One region of the Hyphomicrobium sp. DY-1 genome, then DNA from elsewhere that is predicted to be linked to it. Evidence: predicted binding sites of a transcription regulator. Region 1 holds the regulator's gene; each other region holds the start of a gene.
What was found. The regulator PhoB, encoded in region 1, activates phosphate uptake and scavenging genes when phosphate is short. The targets are predictions, from matches to a motif close to TGTCATNNANCTGTCAT.

Region 1 (5,304 bases):
CGTTCTGCCAGGCCGGGATCGGAGAGTGCCAGAATTTCCGCGGCAAACAGCCCCGCGTTCTTGGCGCCCGCTTCGCCGATGGCGAGCGTGCCGACCGGAACGCCCGCCGGCATCTGCACGATCGAATACAGGCTGTCCTGACCTTTGAGGGCTTTCGATTCCACCGGCACGCCCAATACCGGCAGCACCGTCATGGCGGCGGCCATGCCAGGCAAATGCGCGGCGCCGCCGGCCCCGGCGATGATGACCTTCAAGCCTGCAGCTTTGGCACCCTTGGCGTAGCTATAGAGACGGTCCGGCGTACGGTGGGCGGAGACGATCTTGGTCTCGAAGGAAACGCCCAGAGCCGTTAAAATATCGGCGGCATGCTTCATCGTCGGCCAGTCTGACTGGCTTCCCATGATAATGCCGACGTGTGGCCTGATCCGGCTCATGATGGCGTCCAAAGCCCCCGAAAACGGAAACCGCGTCGGTACAGGAGCGAGCCCGAGTTTACAAGGGTTTTGGGCACCGATACGTGGGGAATTCGAAATGAAAAGGCCAATTGCATGGGCTTTTGGTTGCTTGGGCGACGTTTGGGCGCTTTTAGGGGGCTGAAGCCAGCAGATAGCTGATCGAGTGGAAGAAGTTCTCCGGGCCGATGTAGCCGGAAATCCGGCCGACTTCGGTATGTGATTTGACGACCACAAATGTCGGCACGATGTCTACACCGGATTTGAAATTCAGATGGTCGGCCGCGATATCGTTAATATCGACGAAGCGCACCGGCAGATCCTTGGCCTGAGACGATGCCTCGTAGGCCGGCAGCACGTCGCGGCGGAAAAGCTGGCAGTAGATGCATCCCTCGGCTTCGACGACAACGAGTTCGAATGCGCCGTTCGGAATGGCAGCTTCGGTATCGATGTCGGCGTGCGAAATCGTAACGGGTGCGAGCATCAGCACGAGGAAAAGCAACGTGCGAAGGGCCGTACGCATTTGATGTCACCTCGCGGTCCGCAAGAAGACATCCTTTCTAAGTCATTAATGCGTCTGGGGCTGAGGAATCTCGCCGGTTCCTTAACCGCTGTGCCAAAGCGGGACGGTCAGGATTTCTTGCAGGTGATCGCCACGGTTTTGTAGGAGCCGAAACCGACGACGCCGGCGCCGAACTGCTGCGCCATCGCGGCGCCGAGCTTCCGGGCCTGCGCGTCGGTCTTTTCCGCATCGGGATCGAGCAGCGTCGCCGCGCAGCCTGCGGGCGCTGATGCAAGTTTGATGGCGTCCGTTTTCTCTGGCTCGAAGTCGATGAAATAGGAGGGATCGAAGACGGCGAATGTCAGGCCCTCGGCATCGGCAAGGACAGGCTTCGCCAGCGACAGATGGAAGTAAAGGCGGAGGACGCCATTGGTGTATTCGAGGTGCGCTTGCGTCGGCGGTGAGAACGCCAATTGCTCTTCGCCGAGCTTGGCCACCGTGAAGTAGTTGAACTCTTTGAGGCCATCCATGTTGACCTTCAGGAGCGGCTCAAGCTCGTGCTGGTCGTATTTGCCGTCGTTGTTGGTGTCGAGACCTTCGAGCGCCATGGCGGCGTATGAGTCGTCGAAGCTCCAGACATGGTCGACGCCCGTAACGGTGCCGTTGTCGTAGTCGACCGTCATCTCATACGTGATCCACATATGAGGATGCGCAGAGGCCGGTATAGAGAAAGCGAGGAGCATTATCGCGGCGGCCGCGAGGCTGAGACATTTATTGAACGACTTATGCAAGATCGGCCCCAATTCCTTTGCTCCGCATTGTGCGCGATTCTTCGGAGTGCGTTTCATACGAAACGCACATTGAACGTGGCGAGATTGCGACGCGCTGCGCTATTTGGCGGGCATAGGCCAATTCGCCGGTGCGGTTGCGCGCCGACAGCGACGGTTATATTATATCCTTTTACTCAGCAGGATGGCGGGAATGAAGCTTTCAGCGGCACGATGTTTCGGTTTTCTGGCGGCCGCGATGACAAGCGCGACGACCGCCGTCAGCGCTGCCGAAGCGCCGAAAGTCGTCGTGACGATCAAGCCCATACATTCGCTTGTGACGCGTCTGATGGACGGCATCGGGACGCCGAAGCTGATCGTTGAAGGGTCGGCGTCGCCGCACACGTTCACGCTCAAGCCGTCGACAGCGCGGGCCATCAACGAAGCGGATATTTTCGTTCGTGTGTCGGATACGCTGGAGCCGTTTACGCGCAAGATCGTGACGACATTGCCGTCGAACGTGAAAGTGGTGACGCTTGCAGGCGCAGATGGCGTGACGCTGCTCGATCAACGCGAAGGCGGCACGTTCGAGAAGCATGAGCACGAGCATGAGGCGGACGCGCACGATCACGACGAAGCGGGCGCTGCCGATCACGACGATCATGATGAGGATGGCAAGGATGGACATCTCTGGCTCGATCCGTCGAACGCCAAGGCGATTGCGGCCGACGTCGCGAAAGCACTCATTGCCCGCTATTCTGAGTATGCGAGCAAAGTGAAAAGCAACGAGGCGGCGCTCGATGCCGATCTCGATACGCTCGACCATGACCTTTCGAGTGAACTGAAAGGGGCGCAAGGCAAGCCCTTCATTGTCTTCCATGACGCGACACAGTATTTCGAACATCACTTCGGGCTTCACGCCGTGGGATCGATTACGGTCAGCCCGGACGTGCCGCCGAGTGCAAAAAGACTGACGGAGGTTCGCAGCAAGATTTCGTCGCTCGGTGCGGTCTGTGTTTTTACCGAACCGGAGTTCCAGCCAAACCTTGTTGCTGCGGTTACCGAAGGGACGCATGCCCGTTCGGGGACGATCGACGTCGAAGGGCAATTGCTGACGCCGGGGCCGAAGCTCTACTTCGATCTGATGCGGGGCGTCGCGCGCAACCTGTCGAGCTGCCTAACCGCGCCGAGCTGAGAGCCAGTCTTTAGCTGTATTTTCTCGTCATCCTCGGCGTTAGACCGGGGATCTATTATGCCGCGGTGATGTTGATTGTCGGTTTCTCGGGACAAGCCCGAGGACGTGGCTCGCTATCAAGCCTGCGTTTCGGCTTCGCGGCCGTCGAAGACATAGCCGGCACCGCGGACCGTGCGGATCGGATCGGCTTCGTTGCCGCGGATCAGCGATTTTCTGAGACGGCCGATGTGAACGTCGACGGTGCGCTCGTCGACCTCCGAAGACTGGCCCCATACGCGGTCGAGGAGCTGGCTGCGCGAGAGAACGCGGCGCGGGCTTTCCATGAAGACTTCGAGCATTCGGTATTCGGTCGGGCCGAGGCGGACCTCGCGGACGCCACGCGTCACTTTGTGGGCGCCACGGTCCATCGTGATCTCGCCGGAGACGAGAATATCGCTCATGCGCTCCGGCGCCGCGCGCCGGAGCAGGGCCTTCACACGTGCCATCAATTCCTGCACGGAGAACGGCTTCGTGACGTAGTCGTCGGCGCCGGTCGTCAGGCCTCGCACGCGGTCAGATTCCTCACCGCGGGCGGTCAGCAGTATGATGGGCAGGCTCTGCGTGTCGCCGCGGTTGCGCAGACGGCGGCAAAGCTCGATCCCGGAGATCTTCGGGATCATCCAATCCAATATCGCCAGATCGAAGGTTTGTTCGGCGAGCAATAGTTCTGCTTCCTCGCCGTCGGCGGCTTGCACGACGTCGTAACCTTCCGACTGAAGATTGTACTTCAGAAGCTCGGCTAGCGGCGCTTCGTCTTCAACAACGATGATCTTAGCTGGCATGATATTGGATCGGGGTTGCTCTCAGGGTCGCACGGTCATTGGCGCGGCGTAATCAGCGTCGAAGAGGTCTTGTCGCCCTTCGGCCGATCGTCGGCGATCGGTACGCCGTGCACGAGGTAGTAGACGTTCTCGGCGATGTTTGTCGTGTGGTCGCCAATGCGCTCGATATTCTTGGCGCCAAAGAGGAAGTGCGTGCAGATGCCGATGTTGCGCGGATCTTCCATCATGTACGTCAGCAGTTCGCGGAACAGCGAGTTATACATGGCGTCGACCTGCTGGTCGTTGCGCCACACTTCCATCGCCTTCTCGGCATCGAGCGTCGTCAACGCATCAAGAACGTCCTTGAGCTGCTGCTGCACCATCTCTGTCATGTGGCGCATGCCGGTCATCAGCGGCTTGGGATAGGCTTCCCCTGCAATGGTGAGAGCGCGCTTGGCGATGTTCTTGGCAAGGTCGCCGATACGCTCAAGGTCGCCCGCAATCTTGATGACCGTCATGATGTGGCGCAGGTCGTTGGCGACCGGCTGGCGGCGGGCAATCATCAGAATGACCTGGTCCTGCAGCTCGCGTTCGAGCTGGTCGACCATGACATCGTCGGAAACGGCTTTCTCGGCGAGCTTAGGGTCGCGGCGTTCGAGCGAGTCCATCGCCTGAACGAGAAGCTTTTCGGCATAGCCGCCCATCTGCGCGATGCGGCGGTCGAGGAGCTTCAACTCTTCCTCGTATGACTTCACGGTATGTTCGTTCATCGTCGTAATCCTGAAATCCGGTTTGGCCTCAACGTCATCACTAGCCGAAGCGGCCGGTGATGTAGTCTTGCGTGCGACTATCCGTTGGGTTTGTGAAAAGCTTTTTGGTGTCGCCGAATTCGACGAGATCGCCGAGGTACATGAAAGCAGTATTCTGCGAGACGCGGACTGCCTGCTGCATGTTGTGGGTCACGATGGCGATCGTGAATTCGTTCTTCAACTCGTCGATCAGCTCTTCGACCTTGGCGGTTGAAATCGGATCGAGAGCGGAGCAGGGCTCGTCGAACAGGATGACTTCTGGGCGGATCGCAACTGTGCGGGCGATGCACAGACGTTGCTGCTGACCGCCGGACAGCGACAGGCCGCTGGCGTGCAGCTTGTCTTTTACTTCCTTCCAGAGAGCCGCCTTTTCGAGGGCGCTTTCGACGCGGGCGTCGACTTCGGATTTCGGCAGGCGCTCATAAAGGCGAAGACCGAACGCGATATTTTCGTAGATCGTCATCGGGAACGGCGTCGGCTTCTGGAACACCATGCCGATGCGCGAGCGCAGCAGGTTCAGGTCCTTCATGTCGAGGATGTTTTCACCGTCGAACATGATCTTACCTTCGGCGTGCTGGCCGGGATAAAGATCGTACATGCGGTTCAAAACACGCAGGAGCGTAGACTTGCCGCAACCCGAAGGTCCGATGAAGGCTGTCACCTGCCGCTCGTAAAGCGGCAACGAGATGCCTTTGAGGGCCAGAGTCGATCCGTAGTAGAACTTCAGGTCCTGGACCGAAATTTTCTCGGTCAGGCCGGTGTCGACGTCTTTTGACATT
Region 2 (5,304 bases), 360 kb from region 1:
TGAACCCGCTTTCTGCCTCCAATATGGCAACGCCGGATATCGAGGCTGCCGATTTCGAGCGCCTGGCACGTGCGCGGCTGCTAGCGAGCCCGCCTGAACTGGATGAACCACAGTCACCTGGCGACGATGACTTGAACCCCGGCCTCGGTCCATTTTCCGCTGGCCTGCGCCACGCAGCCGTCCTGGTGCCCATCGTCGCCCGCGCGCCTCTGACCGTGCTGCTGACGGCACGAACGGACCATTTGCCCTCGCACGCCGGACAAATCGCCTTCCCCGGCGGGAAAGTCGAGCAACAAGACGCGACGCCTCTCGCTGCTGCGCTGCGGGAGACGCGCGAAGAGATTAACCTCGATGCGGCATTCATCGAGCCAGTCGGCTATCTCTCGCCTTATCGCACCGGCACGGGCTACATCATCACGCCCTCGGTCGCGCTCGTGCGGCCGGGCTTCAGGCTTACAGCCAATCCCGACGAAGTCGCTGACGTTTTCGAGGTTCCGTTCGCCTTTTTGATGAACGAAGCCAATCACGAGATCCACAGCCGCGTCTGGCGCGGTGCAGAACGCAGGTTCTATGCGATGCCTTACGGTGAACGCTATATATGGGGCGCGACAGCGGGAATAATCCGCACGCTCTATCGGAGACTGTTCAGCACATGATCCGCATCGTTATCGAGAATATTTTTTTCTTCCTGCTGCCGACGTTCCTCTACATCGCCTGGATCGCATTCTCCGAAGATGAATGGCCTGGCGTGATGACGGTCTTGAGCCGCGCCCCCTTGATCCGTCTCTTCTTTGCCGGCGCTGCCGTGATGCTCGCGACGCTCGTCGTGTTTTCGTCCCGCACCTATAACAGCCCCGACGATGTCTATGTGCCCGCCTCCGTCGTCGACGGGAAGCTCGAACCGGCGCGCAGCATTCACGAGACGAAAACGCCGCCCCCGACGGCAAAGCCGTGATTGCAGGACTGAAACGGCATGACTGAAACAGCCATCAAATCGACCCGCATGAGTGCCGAATGGCTACGAGCCCCGGCGCTTGCAAAAGTCTTCGCCGCGCTTTCTGCCGGCGGCGCCGAAGCCCGCATCGTCGGCGGCGCCGTGCGCAACGCGATGATCAATCGCCCCGTCAAGGATGTCGACATCGCGACAACGGCCCTCCCCGCCGAGGTCATGCGCCTCGCCGCCGATGCCGGTCTTGGCGCATATCCGACTGGCATAGACCACGGCACCGTCACCGTTGTCGCTGAAAAGCGATCCTTCGAAGTGACGACGTTGCGCCGCGACGTCGAGACGGACGGCCGCCATGCCGTCGTCACCTTCACCAACTCCTGGGAAGAAGACGCCGCCCGCCGCGACTTCACGATCAACGCGCTTTATTGTTCGGCCGACGGCATCGTCTACGATTTCGTCGGCGGCCTCGATGATCTGCGCCAACGTCGCATCCGCTTCATCGGCGATGCCGAGGCACGCATCCGCGAGGATTACCTGCGCATTCTGCGCTTCTTCCGTTTCAGCGCCGAATACGGAAAGGGCCAGCTCGATCCCGCAGGACTGGCCGCAGCAAATGCCTTGAAAGAAGGACTATCGCTGCTCTCCGCTGAGCGCGTCCGCGCCGAAATGCTGAAACTGCTCGCAGCGCTGAATGCTGTCGATGTCGTCAACGCCATGGAAAAAAGCGGCATCCTTCAGCTTGTCGTCAGGACTCGCCTCGAACCCGACCGCTTTGCGCGCTTCATTGCGATCGAAGCCGCACTGGGCGAGCCACCCGATGCGCTCGCGCGCCTTGCCGCGCTTGCCGTCAACAATGCGGAAGACGCAGCCTTTCTTGGCCGCGAGCTTCGGCTCTCGAATGCCGAAGCCGAGCGTCTCACAAGCGCATCCGCAGGCGATCCAGGTATCGCCCCGGAAACGTCCGAAGCGATTGCACAGGCTGCACTTTACAGGCTCGGTGCCGATGCCTTCGCGCGCGCCGTCCGCCTTGCCTGGGCGCAATCTGGTGCCCCCTGCACCGATCCGCGCTGGCGCGCCCGCGCATTGCTCGCCGATCGCTGGAAAATTCCGGTCATGCCCTTCACTGGGAACGACGTCCTTGCGCTCGGCATTCAACCAGGTCCGAAAGTCGGCAGCATCCTTAGTGCCTTCGAGCGCTGGTGGATCTCAGAGAATTTTCCCGCCGATGCTGAACGTCAAAGCAGAGCGCTTAAAGAGCTGGCGCGCGAAGCTGTTACTTAACAAATCATTAAATTTCACTTCACCTTTGCTTATGCTCCGACTAAAGTCTCTCTCCGGGGTTCACCCATTTGTATCGCGTTGAGGAGACACCCTGATGGACAGCATCGGCCGTGAGCGTGAGCGTTCGCTCAAGTTCGTTCAAATCGTCTTCGCCGTTCTCGCTCTTCTCAGTCTGACTGCAGCATTGGCCGTATCGACGAGGGGCGTCGATATGGGACTTCCCGAAAATTCGACATCACCGATCGCGCTGGCGTTTCTTCTTGTTGGCGCTGTCGACACCATTCTGCTCTACGCCTGGGAGCATATCTTTCAGCGCATCGAATACTGATACGAAATTGCGCTGCCGTCGCGTGGATGGCAGCGCAATCATCAGTGTGTCGCATATTCGCCATATGACACTTTTGCGGCGATCGAAACCGCCGGCATCTCTCGCGCGCGCCGTCTCGGGCTGTTGGTAAACCCATAAATAGCTGCGATTTCTTACACTCGACGCCACCGGCCGCAGGCGTTCGTCATACGCCTGTTACATGAATCCCGTCCTACGTTTTACATGAAATGCATAGACGCATTTATGGGAAGCGCACTGACTGGGGGCCGACCTTGAGCGCACCAAATCCGGAATTGAACTACCGAACCGTTTTTATTTCCGACATTCACCTCGGAATGCGCAATTGCCAATCGACTGCTCTTCTCGACTTTCTGAAATACGTCGAATGCCAGAACCTCTACCTCGTCGGCGATATCGTCGATTTCTGGAAAGTCCGCCGCGGTCCTTATTGGCCGCAGAGCCACAACGACGTTTTACAAAAGCTTCTGCGCAAGGCGCGTAAAGGCACCCGCGTCGTCTACATTCCGGGCAACCACGATGACGGCCTGCGCGACTATACCGGCATGAACTTCGGCGGCGTCGAAATCCGCCGCGATGCCATTCATGAAGCCGCCGACGGCAAGCGCTATCTCATTTTGCACGGTGATGAATTCGACGTCGTCGTGCGTTACGCCCGCTGGCTCGCATTTCTCGGCGACCGGTCCTATGACGCAGCTCTCGCGCTTAACGTACCGCTGAACTTTGCGCGTCGCATGTTCGGCCTCGGTCATTGGTCGCTGTCGGCCTTCCTGAAGCACAAAGTGAAAAGCGCCGTGAACTACATCGGCGAATTCGAGGAAGCGTTGGCAGGCGAAGCCAAGCGGCGCGATGCGCAGGGCCTCATTTGCGGCCACATCCATCACGCCAACTCGCGCCAGATCGACGGCATTCACTACATGAACTGCGGCGACTGGGTCGAAAGCTGCACCGCCATCGGCGAACGCTTCGACGGCCAATTTGAAATCATTCGTTGGAAAGAGCATTTGGCCGCGCGCGCCTCGCAGGCGCCTTCCGGCCGCTGGTTGATCGAAGCCGCTTAACGGCAATTATGCCGGACGAAAAGCGAGCCGGCGAACGGAGTATCCCACGTGAACGCGACCGCCAAAGCCCTCGAACCGACGAGCATCGATCTTCTGAGCGAAGCTGTGCATCAGAACCGTGCGCTGAGTCTCGCCGGTATCCTTGAGCGCACCTTCACCTTCGCTTTCCGCTCAATGGTCTACCCGCAGATCTGGGAAGACCCGCGCGCCGATATGGAAGCGCTGGAGATCACCCCGCAAACGCGCATCATGACCATCGCCTCCGGCGGCTGCAACGTCATGAGCTACCTCTCGGCCAATCCGGCGCGCATCTATGCCGTCGATCTCAACGCCACGCACATCGCGCTGCTCAAGCTGAAGGTCGCCGCAGCTCAGCATCTGCCGAACCATGCCACGTTCTATCGCTTCTTCGGCGCCGCCAATGACCGCCGCAACGTCGCCCTCTATAACGATCTCATCGCGCCGCATCTCGACGCCGATACCCGCGCCTATTGGGAAGGCCGCGAGCTGACGGGCCGCCGCCGCATCACGCGCTTCGCGCGCAATTTCTATCATTTCGGGCTGCTCGGCCGCTTCATCGCGACAGGCCATCTCGCTGCGCGCGTGTTCGGCGCCAAACCGAAGCGTCTGCTTGAAGCCCGTTCGATCGAAGAGCAGCGCGAGATCTTTGCGCGCGACATCGGACCGGCCTTCAGCCATCCTGTCTTGCGCTGGATCACGTCAAACCGGGCGTCGCTGTTCGGCCTCGGCATTCCGCCGGTGCAGTATGACGCGCTTTCCGGCGGCGGCGCTCGCACGATGGCCGACGTTTTGAAGGAACGCGCCGAACGCCTGGCGACGGGCTTCGATCTGAAAGACAACTATTTCGCTTGGCAGGCCTTCGGCCGCAGCTACGCGACGCAGGGCGAAGGCCCCTGCCCGCCGTATCTCGAAAAAGCGAACTTCATGGCGGTCAAGGCGCGCGCCAACCGAGTCGAGGTTGTCCACGACAACATGATCCGCTTCCTCTCTGGCGAGCCGGCCGAAAGCCTCGATCGCTATATCCTGCTCGATGCCCAGGACTGGATGGACGACGCAGCCTTGAATGCGCTGTGGGATCAAATCACCCGCACTGCGCGCCCCGGCGCCCGCGTCATCTTCCGCACCGCCGGCGAGGAAAGCATCCTGCCGGGCCGTGTCGCCGACGCGACGCTCGGCCAGTGGACCTATGACGCCGCCAAATCCGCTGAGATCCACGCCAAGGATCGCTCGGCGATCTACGGCGGCTTCCACCTCTACATCAAGAACGCCTGATCCTATCATGAGCGACGCCGCCGCAATGACCGAAAGCGCTGCGAGCGCCATGGATGGCATGTATCGCCATCAGCGCTACATTTATGATTTCACACGACGCTACTATCTGATCGGCCGCGATCAGATGATCGCCGAGCTTGCGCCTCCGGTCGGCGGCACGGTGCTCGAAGTCGGCTGCGGCACGGCCCGCAATCTGCTGCGCGCCGCGCGCCGCTATCCGCTTGCGAAGTTCTACGGTCTCGATGTTTCCGAAGAAATGTTGAAGTCGGCGCGCGCCTCGATCGACCGAAGCCCGTTTCGCGACATCGTCACGATCGCGCAAGCCGATGCCACGACGTTCTCGGCGTCCGAACTTTTCGGCATCGCCAACATCG
Region 3 (5,304 bases), 1.1 Mb from region 1:
GGTTATTTCGTGCAGGCATTGACGAAAGTTGTGCTGCCGAAATTCAAGGAGGACGGCAAGCCGTTCGTCATCGTGTTCTGGTCGCGCGATCCGGACGGGACGCAGCACAATCAAGGCGACAGCTTCCTGCGGCTGGAACCGGGCATTAACGGTCCGACGTCGATGGCGGCCATCAGCAATGCTGATTCCAATCTGGCCATGATCCGGCGCACGCTCGATCGGCTCGGGCTCGCTGATACGACAAACATCATCATCTCGTCGGACCACGGCTTCTCGACGATCTCGAAGCAGAGCCAAACGAGCGAAGCTGCGAAGGCCACCTATCCGAATGTGCCGCCTTCGCTGTTGCCGCCTGGGTTCCTCGCAATCGACCTCGCGAAAACGCTCGATATGCCGCTTTATGATCCGGACGACGGCAATGCCAAGGTCTCGGAGGGAACGCATCCGTCCGACGGCAATGGCTATATCGGCAAAGATCCGAACGCTCCGAACGTGATCGTCGCCGCCAATGGCGGTTCGGATCTCATTTACATTCCGAGCGGCGACCGTGCTCTCGTTCAGAAGACGATCGACTCGCTGATGGCGCAAGACTACGTCAGCGGGATTTTCGTTGAGGATGACCTCGGCAGCTTTGCGGGGACACTGCCGCTCAGCGCCGTCAATCTCAAAGGCTCAGCGCTAATGCTCAGACCCTCAATCGTCGTCAACTTCAAGAGCTTCTCGACCGGCTGCTCGGAACCGACCACGTGCGCGGTGGTCGTCTCCGATACCGAATTGCAGCAGGGCCAGGGCATGCACGGCAGCTTCAACCGGGGCGATACCGAGAACTTCATGGCCGCGATCGGCCCTGATTTCAAAGAGGGCTTTGTCGACGAGGCGCCGGCCAGCAATGCCGACATCGGCAAGACGATCATCGCGATCCTTGGACTGCTGCCCACGAGCCATGGAAAATTGGTCGGCAGACCATTGATCGAAGCGTTTCCGAACGGTGCAACGCCGCAGTGGGAGCGCAAGACACTGGGGTCAGCGCCATCGGCTTCAGGCCTGCGTACGATCCTGAATTATCAGGTGGCGGGCGATACGAAATATTTCGACGCCGCCGGCTTTCCCGGACGAACGGTCGGCTTGCATCCGGAGGCGACCATCGCCGAGACCCATAAGTGAACGCATCTGAAGCGCCCGGCCTTGCAAGCCGCGATAGGGTCCGTTTCAGACCGGACTCTGAACTTTCTGATTCAGATCTTATTGGTGACTGCGAGTTCGCGGTTCTGCTCGGCGACGCTCATATCGTTGCCGCGCCAGACGAAGGTGTCTCCCACCCAGCCCTCGACCCAGAGTACAGGCAAAAGCGCATCGCGTAGAAGCCACGTAAATGGCGAATGCCACCGCAGATGCCAGCCCGCAACGTGTGCCAACAAGACTTCGGCACCCAACCAAAGCGACAGCAGCCCAGCGAGCGCCATTAACGGATCAACGTCGAAGGCCGTTGCGGCGACGGCGGCAGCGGCGGCAGGCAGAGTGCAGCCGGAAAGTATTTCCGGCGCATAGAACAAGGGGAACGTTGCACGACGCAGTCGCGCCCAGCGCACTTGCCGATCCCAGACTTGAGCCCTGGTTCGCAGGCCCAGCGGCTGCTCGAACGGGCGATCTACGAGCCGGACGTCAAGACCATGAGAGCGGACGATCTTGGTAGCGGCAGCGTCTTCGGCAATCTCGGCGCCCAACGCTTCGATGCCACCAGCATCGTCGAGGATATCGCGGCGCCAAAGCATCGACTTGCCCTGAGCAAATCCGAATCCGATCGTATCGGCCGCGCTTTGCCAGCGAGCCTGATAGGTGTTGAGGAATGCGCATTCGAGTTCAGCCCAAAAACCGATCGGTCGACTTCCGATGGGCGGCGAACAGACGAGGCCCACACCCGGCGTGAAACTCTGGAACAGATCGTCGAGGTAGTGCGCGGGCATCAGGACATTGTTGTCCGCCAGAACGATCCACCGATGGCGTGCGGCCGCCCATCCTTTGACGATGTTGTTGAGCTTAGGATTGCTGGTTGGCCGATCATCGCCGATCAACAGGCGGGCCTGGATATGCGGGTATTCGACGATCAGCTTGCGAACAAGCGGTACGGCCGCATCATCTTCGCGAGCCGCGCAAAATATAACCTCATAGTCCGCGGCTTTCAGTTCGAATGTCGAACGCAATGTCATTTCATCGAAATGATCGACACCGCAAACCGGACGCACGATGCTGACCGGCTCAACATTTGTCGCACGCGATCGGCTACGTGGCGCCGATACGCGGTAGAGTGTCAAGGCGACCGTCAAAAGGTGGGTGGACACCGCCAAAATGCAGAAGACAAGAGCCGCCGTCGTCACGAGATCGGCCATAGCTCCTCCGTCGACAAGAATGAACCCGCTGCATTTCAAGATTCATTGAAACATTGACGACGGTTGCACGACAACTCTGCGACATCCAATAAGAATGCCCCAAAGTTGTAGCTCATCCACACTTTTGTCGCGTGAACTGCGAACGGTCTGCGCGCTGCGAGATTTATGATTTCGGCGGGCTGGCCATGCGGCGCACGGCAGTGGTCGACAAGTAGGCGCCAACAAAGGCCGCCGCGCAAAGGCCGATCACGCCGGGCAAGCCGTCATTCAAGTTGGCAGCCAAAAGCCCTTCGTAGGCGATCGCCGCGCCGATAACGCCACCGATCGCTGCGATAACAGTGTTGGAAACGCCGCGAAGCGACAAACCGTAGAGAATGCCCACAATCAGGCCCGGATACATCGAAGGCCAGAAATGATCGTCCATAATTCCCCTCCCAAGCTTCACTAGCCTGCAGCTAACACCCGCGCCGCCAGGAAGGGGTTGATACCAGTCAATGACGGCCGGGACGAGATGGCCGCGCAGACGACGTCTGGTCGCGGTTGATCTCAACTCGGAGAAAAGGAGACCGGCAGCGCCGAGTTGGCACCGCCGGCCTCAAGTCCTGTTCGCGGACGCAGCGATCAGGTCCAGGGAGCGAAAAAACATTACGGGTCCGCGCTTCCTAATCCGCCTACAAATCGGGCGATGGGCCGACGGGCGCGAGTTCGGACACGGGATCCGATAACGGTTCATCGCGTGACGCTGCGACGATCAACGAGGGCCTTTCGTTGCCACGAACGCGAGTTCTCGGCTGGTGGCCCGAGAAATCTTGCTCATGCTCTGGTGCAACGATGCGATATCGCTTTTCCGTCATAGCCCGACGCCTCTCGCAGCAGCTGCCCGGCCTCGAAAATGGCGCCGGGCCGATGCGTGCGCGATAGCTGCTCTTTCTGCCAGGAACGGATTGGCGAAGCGGCGTCCCTCAAGGGCGTCGTAAGCTGCTAACGCTGAGTGAAAGAGGTATTCGCGTTCTCCGTCCTCTCGAATGACTAGACCGGCTTGATCGTCTCCAACTTCGATGACGTATGATTTTGACATGTCTTCTTGTTCGCCGGCAGTGGCCAGCGTCCTCTGAATGATTGCGATTGGGGAATAAAAACGCCGTTTTCTGAGCGGTTTTGCGCGCTCAACAGCGGCAGAGACAACAGCTCATCCGACAACCGACGTTCATCGTCGTTTCGTGAGGAGAAAGACAGTCAAAGTTCGTCTGTTTCATAGCGGTCTCCAGTGGCGGAGCCCACGAGTGCGTCGTGGAGCTTAGCGTTTGATGACGCGGCGCAAGTCTCATCGAAATCACCGCGGCGAGCACGCCAATCGTGCCCGCAAGAGCCATAAGACGCTGTTCGGCACGCCGGATCAAATAAGAAGACGTGCATTGCTTAGAACCGTGCTGATGAATAAGCGCCATGCACGGAGCTTGCGACTTTTTTCTACATCACGCTTGGCGTCATAACGCAATGATATTGCGCGGTTTTACCAACCCGTCAGAATGCAGCGCGTTCGCCGGAAATATGGGCTGGCGGTGTTCGCCGTTTGGTGGAATATCGTCCCTGTGGGATACGAGGGATTGCGACAATGAAGATCTGTATGATTGGAGCGGGCTACGTCGGTCTTGTTTCGGCGGCATGCTTTTCCGATTTCGGCTGGACAGTCACCTGCGTCGACAAAGATCCGGACCGGCTGGCAGATCTCAAAGCTGGGCGTTCCCCGATCTATGAACCCGGCCTCGATGATCTCATGGAGCGGAATATCAAGGCCGGGCGCCTGCTATTTACGGAGAAGCTGGGTCCGGCTGTCGCCGACGCCGATGTCGTCTTTCTGGCTGTCGGCACGCCAATGCGCCGGGGCGACGGATACGCCGATCTCTCCTATGTCTTCACGGCCGTCGAAGAAGCAGCGCCGTACCTTCAAGACTTCACTGTCGTGACGACAAAATCGACGGTGCCCGTTGGAACGAGTCGCGAAATCGAACGCCGTCTCAAAGCCAAGCGGCCGGACGCCGATGTGGCTGTCTGCTCCAATCCGGAATTCTTGCGCGAGGGATCGGCGATCCAGGACTTCACGCATCCCGATCGCGTTCTGGTCGGGACCGACGACGAGCGTGCGCGCGAGGTTATGGGACGCCTCTATAAGCCGCTGGCGCTGCGCGGTTCGTCCGTCATGTTCGTCGAACGCGAATCGGCTGAGCTCGCGAAATACGCGGCGAACGCCTTCCTGGCGCTCAAGATCAGCTTCATCAACGAAATTGCCGATCTGTGCGAGAGCGTGGGAGCCGACGTGCAGGAGGTCGCATCGGCTATCGGCAAGGACCGTCGCATTGGCGATAAGTTCCTGCATCCGGGGCCGGGTTATGGCGGGTCCTGCTTCCCGAAAGACGTCTCAGCGTTGATCCGAACTGCGCGGGAATTCAAGGCGCCAATCTCGATCATCGAGCAGGTCGAACGTGTCAATCATGAGCGCAAGCTGGCGATGGCCATCCGTATCGAGGAAGCCGCCGGCGGATCAGTGCGCGGCAAGACGATTGCGGTGCTTGGGCTGACGTTCAAACCCAATACCGACGACATGCGCGATGCGCCGAGCCTTGTCATCGTGCCGATGCTGCAAGAGCGTGGCGCAACGATTAGGGCCTGCGATCCGCAAGGACGCCGCCAAGCGGAGCCTCTGCTTCCAGGCATCACCTGGTGTGAGAACGCGAACGAGGCGGCCGAAGGCGCCGACATCCTGGTGGTCGTCACGGAATGGAACGAGTACCGCGCACTCAATCTTGAGGCCATCAAAGCGCGCATGACCGGCAATACCATCGTTGACCTCAGAAACGCGATCGACGCCGAAACGGCGCGTAGCCTCGGCTTCAATTATTCCGGCATCGGCCGAGGG
Region 4 (5,304 bases), 1.1 Mb from region 1:
AGAATCTGCTTCGGCACCATATTGAAGTCGTCCCCTCTAAGCGAAAGATGCGCTTGTCCATCGCCTAGATGATGGAAGCGACGTCCCTCTGACATTCCCCCTTCAAATGCGCGTCTTACGGCGAAGCCTGGGAAACCAGTTCGCCGAGCCGTCGGACAGCGATTCCATCATGTCCGACAAGGCGCGCGATTTAGCGATTGTAATCAGCGTCAGCAGGATGGTCGGCACAAGCACTGCAGAAAATGCCACCAATCGCCATGGCGTCGATTGATTGGCCCAATCGAGCAGGTTCATACCGAGAAAGCCGGTGACGGTGGTGCCGACAAGTCCGAGCGTGGTCACAACGGTCAGTCGCGTAACGGTATCGCTCTGACGGCGCATAGCCTCGTTTTCAAGGAACTCGCTCATCTCCTGAATTTCCTGTCGAATGTCGTCGTAGAGGCGGTCAATATCGAGATGGCGGCGACACAGCGCAAAAATATCGTGTGCCTGCGTCTGATTGCTGACCGAGTGAAACCAGTAGCGATGCGTGAACCGGAGGAAGGTTTGCAGCGCCCGTCGCGATGCCGCTCTGAACGCCAGAATCGCGCTCTTGTTATTGGCATCGAGACGGCTCATCGCGCCGGTCAGATGATCGGAGAACATCAGCAGCGAAGCCTTGTGGAAGTGCGCGATCAGAAAGACAAGGAAGTGCTCATGCCGGAAGCTGTTGAGGCAGCCATGGTTGGGGTCGACGAAGAACGGGTTGTCGGCGCTGCCCGTCACGACAAGGGCATGACCGCACGACATATAGCGGCTCTGCGGCCACTCGATCTCGTTGTGCTGTCCGAAGTATCGATCGTAGCAATACCGCTCCTCGAAGTCTTCAAGGTGGCGCTGGGAGAATGGCAACTCCGAGCAGTCGCCTGGACCGGATGCAAAAGCGAGGCGGACGTAATCGGCGCGCGTCAGCTCGCTGCCGGCTTTCACGGCAATAAGCGCCATTTGCGGCATGCGATAATATTCGAGCTGCTTGTAGCGCAACGCACCCGGGTGATCGGAGTGATGCGGCACAAGCGGATGCAGCAGATATTGCCAATGCGCAGCAACGCGGGCCGCGCGCTTCGCGCAAACCTGCGCCAGAAACTTGTCGCGATCCCCGTAATCCGAGGCGGCCAGAACGTCACCGTGGCTTGAAAGAAATTCGACCTTCACTGGACAATGTCCGGCAACGCCCGTGTCCTTCTCCCAATAGGCCGGATGCGTTCGTCCCAGTCGGAACATCACGTCCTGAACGTCGGCGAGTCCGATGTCTTCGGAATAAAGCTCCAACGCTAGGATCGCGACATCGATTTCGAAGAAGAAATACAAGTCGACGTGAGCCACCTTGAGTTCGATCGGGGCCGCGCCGGGCGTTAGCTGTACGCGCACGGCCGCTACATCGGTACGCCGGAAGGTTTTGACCGGACTTTCCGATGACACCGATCCCGGTGATCTGCCAATTCGTCCGCCGTAAAGGAAGCGCTGGACCGGCGGCAGGAAGGTCACGAACTCATTGTAGTGACGCTCCTGAAAATCTTTCGGATCGCACGTGAACTCGTCATCGACCTCTTTCCACGGATTGTCCGGGCCGAGATTCGAAAGGATCGCCGCGAAGTCATGATGAGACGGCTCAGGATTGGGCGGCATCAACTCGACCGGCCATATAAGGATCTGCCGGAACTGTCCGATGCGGGTGTCGGCTGAAGCGTGTGGTGCAATCCCCGACCCGGCCGCAGTTTCGGAACGGACTTCATCAAGCATGAGAGCCTCGGCTTGCTATCGAATTGCGCCGCAGAGCAGCTTCGAAATCGAGTTCCCTTCAACGCGCCTCTCACCATTGCCCCATATCCATGACGGTTATGCGACATGTATGAAATATATGGGGAATTTCGCGTTTGTTCGGACCTGTAAAGCTCTGGCATCCAATGACCAGGGGCATCGAAGCGCTGATGACGGATGAGTTTACATCGTATATCTGCGCCCTGGTGTCGTCGGCCGGTCGATCATGACATACGTGAACAGGGAATAGGGGGAAACGTGCGCTTTCTTGTTTTTCAGCACATCGCTTGTGAGCATCCAGGCATCTTTCGCAAATTCTTCGCCGCCGACGGCATCGCTTGGGATGCCGTCGAACTCGATGAAGGAGCCGCGATTCCCGCGCTTGAAAACTACGATGCGCTTTGGGTGATGGGCGGCCCGATGGACGTCTGGGACGTCGATGAATGCCCGTGGCTTGTCGATGAAAAGCGCGCGATCCGCCGCTGGGTTCGCGAATTGGAAAAACCCTTCATGGGGCTTTGCCTCGGACATCAGCTCCTGGCCGATGCCTTGGGCGGCACATGCGGACCGCAACGTCCGCCTGAAATCGGCATTCTCGATGTCGCCCTGACGACGGAAGCCGAAAGTGATCCGGTGTTCGGCAATCTGCCCAAGGAATTCAAAGCTGTTCAGTGGCACTCCGTGCGCGTTGCGCAGCCGCCTGAAGGCGCTGTTGTGCTCGCCAAATCGGGCATTTGTCCCTGCCAGGCGATGCGTGTCGGCAAAACGGCGTGGAGCATGCAGTATCACGTCGAGATCGAAGACAACACGATCGACGACTGGGGAAATATCCCGGCTTACGCGCAAGCGCTGGAACGCACGCATGGACCTGGCGCACTGCCGCGCATGGCAGAAGCTGCTAAACCCCACACCGCGAATTTCGCTGCGGATGCCGAAACGCTTTATCGCAATTTCATGCGGACCATTCGGCAATAGTCCGCTTCAGGATCGATAACCGGCCAACGCGTTTCATCGAGCGAACGCAGAGCAAATCATCTGCGTTCTCTTTCTTTTTTGGGTTATTCTATTCGTCAAAGATCGCGTTTGGCGGTAGCGCAATCGGCGCAAGACGACGACTTTCTATGAAACATTTATTCGCGCCCGTGCTGCTTATATTTGCACCAACTGCCCTGAATTTGGCCTTGAACACACTTTGAAATAGGTATCATAATTCAAAAATCATCACTCTCAGGAAAGTCACTGCACGCGATTTCTGCAATTCGACCTCAACTGATTTGGCTTGGAGGCTGATCTATGTACACTGCCGTCAAACGCGTTTTGGCCGGGGGGGCCTGCGCAGCGATCGTATCGCTGGCGAGTTTTAGCCAAGCCATGGCGGGCGCTCCTGAATCGCAAGATCCAATCAAGATTGCATTGTTCGATTGGACGAGCGTCAATCTCAACGCCAAGATCCTTGGCGGCATTCTCACCAAACTCGGCTACAACGTTGAATACCCGACGGCCGATTATCTCTCGAGCCTCACCACCGGCCTTACGAACGGCGATATCGATATCGGCGTCGAATACTGGGATACGACCGCGCGCGAAGCGATGAAGGCGTCCGACGCCACGGGTCAGACCGAGCGGCTCGGCAAGCTTGGTCCCAAAGCCAAGGAAGAGTGGTGGTTCCCGGAGTACATGAAAGAAAAGTGCCCCGGCCTTCCTGATTGGAAAGCTCTGAAGGATCCCAAGTGCGCCGAAGCCTTCTCGACGCCCGATACAGCGCCAAAGGGCCGTTATCTCGGCGGTCCCGTGACCTGGGAAGGTTTTGACGACGAGCGCGTCGAAGCTCTCGGCCTGCCGTTCGTTGTTGTCCACGCCGGCACCGACGGCGCGATGTTCGCCGAACTCGATTCCGCCTACCAGCGCAAAGCGCCGATCATGCTCTGGATTTATTCACCGCATTGGGCGCCAGCGAAATACAAAGGCGAGTGGGTTCAGTTCCCGGAATATGAACCGGCCTGCTACACTGACCCGAAGTGGGGCGTGAACCCGGATAAGAAGTACGATTGCGGCAAGCCGCACGGCGAAATCTGGAAGTACTCCTGGAAAGGCCTGAAAGATAAATGGCCCGTCGCTTACAAAGTCGCCAAAAACTACACGATCGATACTGACGAACTGAACAAGATGTCAGGTGAGATCGATCTCGACGGCAAGTCGATGGATGACGTCGCCGCGGCTTGGGTCGATGCCAACGAGGCCAAGTGGAAGGAATGGGCGAAATAAGAGTTCGGCTGAGCTTCTTTTGCAGCATTGAGTGAAGACGCGACGGGAACCGGTGTGCCATCGCAGGCTGTCGGTTCCCGTCTGTTTTTGAGGCCACGCGGCGCGCTTTGCGCGATGGAGCGATTCTAAAATGAATACCCAAGCGCCCCTGCGCGATGATACGACGTCGGCGACGGACGATCGTCCGGTTAAACTATTGTGCCAGGATGTGTGGAAAGTCTTCGGCGAAGGCGCGAAGAATTTTCTGGCGAAACACAACGGCGCACCGACATCCGAAGACCTGAGCAAAGCCCAGCTCGTCGGCGCGGTGCGGCATGCGTCACTCGAAGTTCGTCGCGGCGAAAATTTCATCGTCATGGGCTTGTCCGGCTCGGGCAAGTCGACGCTCGTTCGCTGTCTCTCTCGATTGGTTGAGCCCACGTGGGGAAAGATCGAGCTCGACGGCATCGACCTGCTGAAAGCATCCCCTGATGAATTGATTGAGATCCGTCGTCACCGCATGGGTATGGTGTTTCAGCACTTCGCCCTGCTGCCGCATCTGACGGTGCTCGAAAACATCGCTTTTCCGCTTTCCGTTCAAGGCGTCGAACGCAAGACGCGCGAGGCGCGCGCGCGCAAAGTTATCGAGCTTGTCGGCCTCAGCGGGCGCGAGCAGTTTTATCCGCGTGAGCTTTCAGGCGGCCAGCAGCAGCGAGTCGGTATTGCACGGAGCCTCGCGGTCGAACCGGAAATCTGGTTCCTCGATGAGCCGTTTTCCGCACTCGACCCTTTGATCCGGCGCGAGATGCAGGCCGAGCTTCTGCGTCTCCAAAGCGTGCTGAAGAAAACCATCGTCTTCATCACCCACGATTTCGATGAAGCGATCCGCTTGGCCGACCGCGTCGCCATTATGAAGGACGGAGAAATCATACAGATCGGCACGCCGGAAGAACTAGTGCTCCATCCCGCAACAGACTACGTCGCCGAATTCACGCGCGACGTCCAGCGCTCGAAGGTGATGTCGGCAGCAAGTCTGATGCGCCCGGTTTCGCCATCTGCCGACTACGGCGGAACAGTCGGCGCAAGAGATAAGATCTCATCGTTTTCGGCTCGCATCGTCGGTGTCCGCAAGAACTTTCTTGTCACCGCCGCCGATGGCAGGCCACTCGGTGAAGTGACGCCCGATGACGTTATCGATATACTTGCCGATCGCGACGTGGCTAAAGAGGCACGTGTATGACCGTCGCAGACACGACGGCG

Region 2: RLW41_RS14975 (UDP-2,3-diacylglucosamine diphosphatase) is a predicted target of PhoB. The motif match lies at 2,741-2,757, and genes of this name have one in related genera.
Region 3: RLW41_RS07725 (ceramide glucosyltransferase) is a predicted target of PhoB. The motif match lies at 2,444-2,460, and genes of this name have one in related genera.
Region 4: RLW41_RS07715 (CorA family divalent cation transporter) is a predicted target of PhoB. The motif match lies at 1,872-1,888, and genes of this name have one in related genera.

The regions. Positions count from the first base shown of each region.
Region 1 covers NZ_CP134870.1:2,744,296-2,749,599, forward strand. The annotation lists gene purE (5-(carboxyamino)imidazole ribonucleotide mutase) at 1-425, opposite strand, end outside; gene RLW41_RS12985 (thioredoxin fold domain-containing protein) at 586-975, opposite strand; gene RLW41_RS12990 (DUF1007 family protein) at 1,083-1,802, opposite strand; gene RLW41_RS12995 (zinc ABC transporter substrate-binding protein) at 1,936-2,916, shown strand; gene phoB (phosphate regulon transcriptional regulator PhoB) at 3,033-3,737, opposite strand; gene phoU (phosphate signaling complex protein PhoU) at 3,773-4,486, opposite strand; gene pstB (phosphate ABC transporter ATP-binding protein PstB) at 4,527-5,304, opposite strand, start outside.
Region 2 covers NZ_CP134870.1:3,101,266-3,106,569, reverse strand. The annotation lists gene RLW41_RS14995 (CoA pyrophosphatase) at 1-656, shown strand, start outside; gene RLW41_RS14990 (DUF6111 family protein) at 653-955, shown strand; gene RLW41_RS14985 (CCA tRNA nucleotidyltransferase) at 974-2,230, shown strand; gene RLW41_RS14980 (hypothetical protein) at 2,325-2,558, shown strand; gene RLW41_RS14975 (UDP-2,3-diacylglucosamine diphosphatase) at 2,786-3,637, shown strand; gene RLW41_RS14970 (DUF3419 family protein) at 3,686-4,930, shown strand; gene RLW41_RS14965 (class I SAM-dependent methyltransferase) at 4,938-5,304, shown strand, end outside.
Region 3 covers NZ_CP134870.1:1,638,702-1,644,005, forward strand. The annotation lists gene RLW41_RS07720 (alkaline phosphatase family protein) at 1-1,164, shown strand, start outside; gene RLW41_RS07725 (ceramide glucosyltransferase) at 1,236-2,387, opposite strand; gene RLW41_RS07730 (hypothetical protein) at 2,551-2,811, opposite strand; gene RLW41_RS07735 (UDP-glucose dehydrogenase family protein) at 3,985-5,304, shown strand, end outside.
Region 4 covers NZ_CP134870.1:1,632,737-1,638,040, reverse strand. The annotation lists gene RLW41_RS07720 (alkaline phosphatase family protein) at 1-20, opposite strand, end outside; gene RLW41_RS07715 (CorA family divalent cation transporter) at 103-1,782, opposite strand; gene RLW41_RS07710 (type 1 glutamine amidotransferase) at 2,059-2,775, shown strand; gene RLW41_RS07705 (ABC transporter substrate-binding protein) at 3,172-4,065, shown strand; gene RLW41_RS07700 (quaternary amine ABC transporter ATP-binding protein) at 4,196-5,284, shown strand; gene RLW41_RS07695 (ABC transporter permease) at 5,281-5,304, shown strand, end outside.